Regions from separate parts of the Streptomyces sp. NPDC001410 genome, predicted to be linked through region 2. Evidence: riboswitches for the same ligand, from Rfam matches in the RefSeq annotation. Region 2 holds a riboswitch; the other holds the start of a gene.
What was found. A riboswitch is a leader RNA that binds a small molecule or an ion and turns the genes downstream of it on or off. The one in region 2 is predicted to bind ZMP and ZTP.

Region 1: another riboswitch for ZMP and ZTP. It lies ahead of ACFY3C_RS28680 (glycine hydroxymethyltransferase); the one in region 2 lies ahead of ACFY3C_RS06590 (bifunctional 5,10-methylenetetrahydrofolate dehydrogenase/5,10-methenyltetrahydrofolate cyclohydrolase).

The regions. Positions count from the first base shown of each region.
Region 1 covers NZ_JBIAWE010000013.1:282,764-285,951, forward strand. The annotation lists gene ACFY3C_RS28680 (glycine hydroxymethyltransferase) at 30-1,478, opposite strand; ZMP/ZTP riboswitch at 1,511-1,602, opposite strand; gene rocD (ornithine--oxo-acid transaminase) at 1,703-2,908, shown strand; gene ACFY3C_RS28690 (glutathionylspermidine synthase family protein) at 2,916-3,188, opposite strand, start outside.
Region 2 covers NZ_JBIAWE010000003.1:1,178-4,365, reverse strand. The annotation lists gene ACFY3C_RS06605 (nuclear transport factor 2 family protein) at 1-14, shown strand, start outside; gene ACFY3C_RS06600 (MarR family winged helix-turn-helix transcriptional regulator) at 39-584, opposite strand; gene ACFY3C_RS06595 (hypothetical protein) at 645-1,484, shown strand; ZMP/ZTP riboswitch at 1,512-1,592, shown strand; gene ACFY3C_RS06590 (bifunctional 5,10-methylenetetrahydrofolate dehydrogenase/5,10-methenyltetrahydrofolate cyclohydrolase) at 1,616-2,491, shown strand; gene ACFY3C_RS06585 (CU044_5270 family protein) at 2,492-3,188, opposite strand, start outside.

The sequences.
Region 1 (3,188 bases), on a different contig from region 2:
GCAGTTCCCCGCGCCCCTTGCGGGGCGCTTCAGCCCAGGTCGATTTCCGGGTAGAGCGGGAACGCCGCCACCAGGTCCGTCGCCCGCTGGGCGATCTCCTGCGCGGTCTTCTCGTCCAGGACGTGGGCCGCCTTGGACGGGGCGCCCGACTTGGTGGTGCCCTGCTCGGTCGCCGTCAGGACTCGGTCGATCAGGCCCGCCACCTCGTCCATCTCCGCCGTGCCGAGGCCCCGGGTGGTCAGGGCGGGGGTGCCGATGCGGATGCCGGAGGTGTACCAGGCGCCGTTCGGGTCGGCCGGGATGGCGTTGCGGTTGGTGACGATGCCGGATTCCAGGAGGGCCGCCTCGGCCTGGCGGCCGGTGAGGCCGTAGGAGGTGGCCACGTCGATCAGGTTGAGGTGGTTGTCCGTGCCGCCGGTGACCAGGGTGGCGCCGCGCTTCATCAGGCCCTCGGCGAGGGCGCGCGAGTTGTCGACGATGCGCTGGGCGTAGTCCTGGAACGAGGGCTGCCGGGCCTCGGCGAAGGCGACGGCCTTCGCGGCCATGACGTGCGGGAGCGGGCCGCCGAGCACCATCGGGCAGCCGCGGTCGACCTGGTCCTTCAGGGAGTCGTCGCACAGGACCATGCCGCCGCGCGGGCCGCGCAGGGACTTGTGGGTGGTCGTGGTGACGATCTGGGCGTGCGGGACCGGGTCGAAGTCGCCGGTCAGGACCTTGCCGGCGACCAGACCGGCGAAGTGGGCCATGTCGACCATCAGGGTCGCGCCGACCTCGTCGGCGATCTCGCGCATGATGCGGAAGTTCACCAGGCGGGGGTACGCCGAGTAGCCCGCGACGATGATCAGCGGCTTGAACTCGCGGGCCTGGGCGCGCAGCGCCTCGTAGTCGATCAGGCCCGTGGCCGGGTCGGTGCCGTAGGAGCGCTGGTCGAACATCTTGCCGGAGATGTTCGGGCGGAAGCCGTGGGTGAGGTGGCCGCCGGCGTCCAGGGACATGCCGAGCATGCGCTGGTTGCCGAAGGCCTGGCGCAGCTCGGCCCAGTCGGCCTCGGAGAGGTCGTTGACCTGTCGGGCGCCGGTCTTCTCCAGGAACGGGACCTCCACGCGGTCCGCGAGCACGGCCCAGAAGGCGACGAGGTTGGCATCGATGCCGGAGTGCGGCTGGACATAGGCGTGCCGGGCGCCGAAGAGCGCCTTGGCGTGCTCGGCGGCCAGGGACTCCACCGTGTCGACGTTGCGGCAGCCGGCGTAGAAGCGGCGGCCGATGGTGCCCTCGGCGTACTTGTCGCTGAACCAGTTGCCCATCGCCAGCAGGGTGGCCGGGGAGGCGTAGTTCTCGGAGGCGATCAGCTTCAGCATCTCGCGCTGGTCGGTCACCTCCTGGCCGATGGCGTCGGCGACCCGCGGCTCGACGGCACGGATCACGTCGAGGGCGGCACGGAAGGCGATGGATTCGGTCGACAGGGGCTGCTCTGGCATGGGGACCTCCGGACGGTGTGCGTACAGCGTTCACGTTCGGCCCAGGCGCACGGCACTGTTTTCCCGCTCGGGCCGCTCCCCGATGGTCGGTCCCATCCCTAGCGCGCCAGTCACGGCCCGCTGATCAGCCTACCGGGCGCGCCGGATCGCGCAGGTCCCGCGTCCACCATGCGAGCGAGGATAAGAAGGGGGTGCATCCGACTCTCTGGCCCTTTGGAGTTCCCGTGAACGTTACGGAGACGCTCATCGCCGCCGCCGACGCCCACAGTGCGCACAACTACCACCCGCTGCCGGTGGTCGTCGCCACCGCGGAGGGGGCCTGGATGACGGATGTCGAGGGGCGGCGCTACCTCGACCTGCTGGCCGGGTACTCGGCACTGAACTTCGGCCACGGACACCCGCGGCTGGTGGAGGCGGCCAGGGCGCAGCTGGAGCGGGTGACGCTGACGTCGCGGGCGTTCCACCACGACCGGTTCGCCGCGTTCTGCACCGAGCTGGCCGCGCTGTGCGGCATGCAGATGGTGCTGCCGATGAACACCGGCGTCGAGGCGGTGGAGACCGCGGTGAAGACCGCCCGGAAGTGGGGGTACCGGATCAAGGGGGTGCCCGCCGAGATGGCGAAGATCGTGGTCGCGAGCGGCAACTTCCATGGCCGTACGACGACGGTCATCAGCTTCTCCACCGACCCCGAGGCGCGGGCGGACTTCGGTCCGTACACGCCGGGCTTCCAGATCGTGCCGTACGGCGACCTGACCGCGATGCGGGAGGCGCTCACCGAGAACACGGTCGCGGTGCTGCTCGAACCGATCCAGGGCGAGTCGGGCGTGATCGTCCCGCCGCCCGGTTATCTGCCGGGGGTGCGGGAGCTGACCCGGCAGCGGGACGTGCTGTTCATCGCCGACGAGGTCCAGTCGGGGCTGGGCCGGACCGGGCGGACCTTCGCGTGCGAGCACGAGGGGGTCGCACCGGATGCCTACGTGCTGGGGAAGGCGCTGGGCGGCGGGATCCTGCCGGTGTCGGCGGTGGTGTCGAGCATCGAGGTGCTCGGGGTGTTCGGGCCGGGTGAGCACGGATCGACGTTCGGTGGGAACCCCCTGGCGTGTGCGGTGGCGCTGGAGGTGATCAGGATGCTGCGGACGGGCGAGTACCAGGCGCGGTCCGCCGAGCTCGGCGAGCATCTGCACCGGGAGCTGGGCGCCCTGCTCGGCACCGGCAAGGTGACGGCGGTGCGTGGGCGGGGGCTGTGGGCCGGGGTCGACATCGCGCCGAGGGTCGGGACGGGCCGGCAGGTGTCCGAGCGGCTGATGGACCGGGGTGTCCTGGTGAAGGACACCCACGGTGCGACGATCCGGATCGCGCCGCCGCTGGTGATCAGCAAGGAGGATCTGGACTGGGGGCTCGCCCAGCTGCGTGCGGTGCTGGAGGTTTAGGAGTGTCCTAGAGGATCACGTGGGGCAGGAAGCGGGCGTACTCGTCGGTGATCAGGCCCGAGGACTCGCGCAGGCCGAGGCCGGCCGGCTCGTCCCGGACGACCCAGGCGCCGAGGACGAGGTGGTTGCCGTCGAAGGTGGGCAGCGGGGCGAGCTGCTGGTAGCAGCAGGGCTCGTCCCGGGTGACGGCCGGTGCGCCGGGCTCGTGGACGGTCACGCCCGCGCCCTCGCGGCCCAGCAGCGGCTTGGCGACATAGCCCGTCGACCCGGACAGCTCGCG
Region 2 (3,188 bases):
CATGGGACGACTAGGGAGGAAGGTCGCGAGGGCCCAGGTCACCTCCCGGCTGACCTGGACCTTCTCGGCCCGGGCGACGTTGGGCCGGGCGCGTCCCCGCTCTCGGCTGCCAGGACCAGTTTCCGCAGCAGGTCTGCAAGCGTCCGCCGCTCTTCTTCGGTCAGTGCTGCGAGCAGCGTGCCCTCACCCGCGTCCTCCGCTGCCGCATGCGCCTCGAACGCGGCGTGCCCGGCCTCGGTGAGCCGTACCCGCACCCGCCGGCGGTCACCGGTCTCGTGGGTACGGGTGATCAGCCCGGCGTCCTCGACGGCCCCGAGCCGCGCCGACAGCGCACCCCGGGTCAGGCCGAGCCGTTCGGCGAGCTGCGAGGGACTCGACTCGTACGGCGGCCCGGACCTGCGCAGCATCAACAGCATCTTGTACTGCCAGTACTTGAGGCCGTCGGAGTCCAGCACGTCCCGGCGGGCCTGGGCGGTGTGCCGGCCGAGGATCGCCAGCCTCGCGACGATCGCCTCCTTGACGGGGTCCAGCCAGTCCAGCTCGCGCGCCCAGACTGCCACGTGCCGGTCCACCGAGTCCTGCATTGTCTGCCTCCCGCAGTGATTTTCTTGTGGATCATTTTTCGCCCAACTACCTTGCCCGGCATGACCTCTGCAGCGCACGCATTCGTTGATGTCGATGAACTTCTGGACGCAACACGCGAGTTGAGCACCGCCGGCCGCTGGGAGCGGGCCGCGCGGCTGCTCGAAGGGGCCACCACCGACGACCCCGCCGCTCGTGCGCGGATCACCCGGGCCGCGGCCGAAGTCGCTCTGGACCGTGACTGGTTCGCGGGGACGGACACCGCGGCCGAGCGGCTCGAGACGGCGGAGAAGGAGTTCCCGGACGGCGACTGGGACACCGGCTTCCTCCGGCTCAGGCACACCTACGGCCGGCTGCTCCTGGTCGACGGCACCCTGCGCATCGGCCCGGACGGCAAGGACCCCGAGGCGCTCGCCGCCCTCCTCGACCGGGCGCGGGAGCTGCACGACAGCGCCCCGGACGAGGTGCGGCGGGGCTGGGCGGCGATGTACCGGGGGCTGATCACGGAGAACCACTTCGCCGAGCGGGCGGCCGCCGCCGGGCACTACACGGCAGCGCTGCACGCCGGGGAGGCCGGCGCGGACGGTCTGCTGGCCCGCGAGGCGCTGCGGCATCTCGGCGACCACGACCACGACGCCGGTGACGGCGAGCGGGCCGGGGAGCGCTGGCGGCGGGCCACCGCGCTGGGCGCCCGGGCCGGCACGGTGCCCGGCACCCTGTCCCAACAGCTGTTGCTGGCCGTGCTGGCCCGGGACGCGGGGGACGAGGCGGGCGCCGTCGCGCTTGCGGCGGAGATAGTCCGCTGGGCCGGGGCGATCGGCGCGGACCGGCTGGCCGCCCAGGCGGACGCCTTCCTCGCCGGGGCGGATCCCACGGCACCCGGGTCCACGGACGCGGACTGAGCGCCGCCCACGCGCTCGGTTAGGCTGTGGGCGGGCCGTGACTGGCGCTGAGGTGGAGTACCACCGGGGAGCGGCCCGTGGAGCATGCCGCGCGCCTGGGCGATGAAGGTCAACCCAGCTCAGGAGTGCAGATGACACAGGCCCGGCTCATGGACGGCACCGCCCTCGCCCGCCGCATCGTCGAGGAGACCGCGAAGAAGGCCGCCGATCTCACCGAGCGGACGGGCAGCGCGCCCTGTCTGGCCACGGTGCTGGTCGGCGAGGACCCGGCGTCCGTCACCTACGTCCGTATGAAGCAGAACCGCTGCCGCAAGGCCGGCATCGAGTCCCGGCACGTGGCGCTGCCCGCCGCCACGACCACCGCCGAACTCGTCGGCACCCTGCGGGAGTTGTCGGCCGACCCGACCGTGCACGGCATCCTGCTCCAGCACCCGGTGGGCGACCACATCGACGAGCGGGCCGCGTTCGAGGCGATCGCGCCGGAGAAGGACGTCGACGGCGTCACCTTCGCCTCGTTCGCCACGATGAGCTTCGGCCTGCCGGGCTTCGTCTCCTGCACGCCCGGCGGCATCATCCGGCTGCTGGACGAGTACGACGTCGACCCGGCCGGGAAGCGGGCCGTGGTGGTGGGCCGCAGCGCGATCCTGGGCAAGCCGGTGGGCATGCTGCTCCTGGCCCGCGACGCGACCGTGACGTACTGCCACTCGCGCACCCGGGACCTGTCGGCGGCGGTCCGCGAGGCTGACATCGTGGTCGCCGCCGTGGGCCGGCCGCGTCTCATCCGGGGCCAGGACATCAAGCCGGGCGCGGTCGTCGTCGACGCGGGCTACAACGCGGGGAACGTCGGCGACGTCGACTTCGACTCGGCCGTGGAGCGGGCCTCGCTGATCACGCCGGTGCCTGGCGGTGTCGGCCCGATGACGATCGCCACGCTGCTGGAGCAGACCGTTGACGCCGCAGCAGCCGCAGCCGCCGCGGCAGCCGCCGCCCGACGGCTCGGCGTGTGATCAGCGCATCCAGGCGCGGTACTCCATGACGTCCCCGGCCTTGACCCGGTACTCGGGCTCGGCCCGGGTGAAGGTGGTCTCCATGCCGAGGACGGCGCCGGTGCGCGGTTCCAGGATCAGCATGTGGCGGAGGCCCCGGGTTTCGTACACGTACGCGTGACCGGGGCGGCCCAGGCGGTCGGTGACCTCGCCGGCCGGCCGCAGCCCCTCGGCCCCGGCGAACAGCCGGACGAGGGCCGCCGACTCGCGGGCACCCGGGGTCCAGTGGTCGAGCAGTTCCCCGACGGCGTCGAACAGTTCGGCGGTGCTCAGCGGGGCCGTGCTGCGGTTGATCTCGGGCCGGGCGATCTCGGTGAGGTAGGCCCGCAGACGCGCCGCGGTGTGCGGCGGGGTTCCCTCGGGCGGGGCGTCGTTCCACATCGGCGGGTAGGTGGTCCGGCTGATCACATGGCCGTCCGCCACCTCGTGCGGGTCGTCGCCCTCGTCGGTGAGGACCGGGCGGCCGGGCCTGCGCGGGTCGGTCGCGACGACCAGTTCGGTGTGGCTGTCGTCCGCCCGCCAGCGCACCACCCGCTCCTCGGGGACGGTGACGGGGTGCTTGCCGTCGCTCATGCCGAGGCTCCACGACTGCACGTGCGTGCCCTTGCGCAGGCGCGGTGAGCCGCCCGACGCGGCCGCGTCGGCCAGGGCGACCATC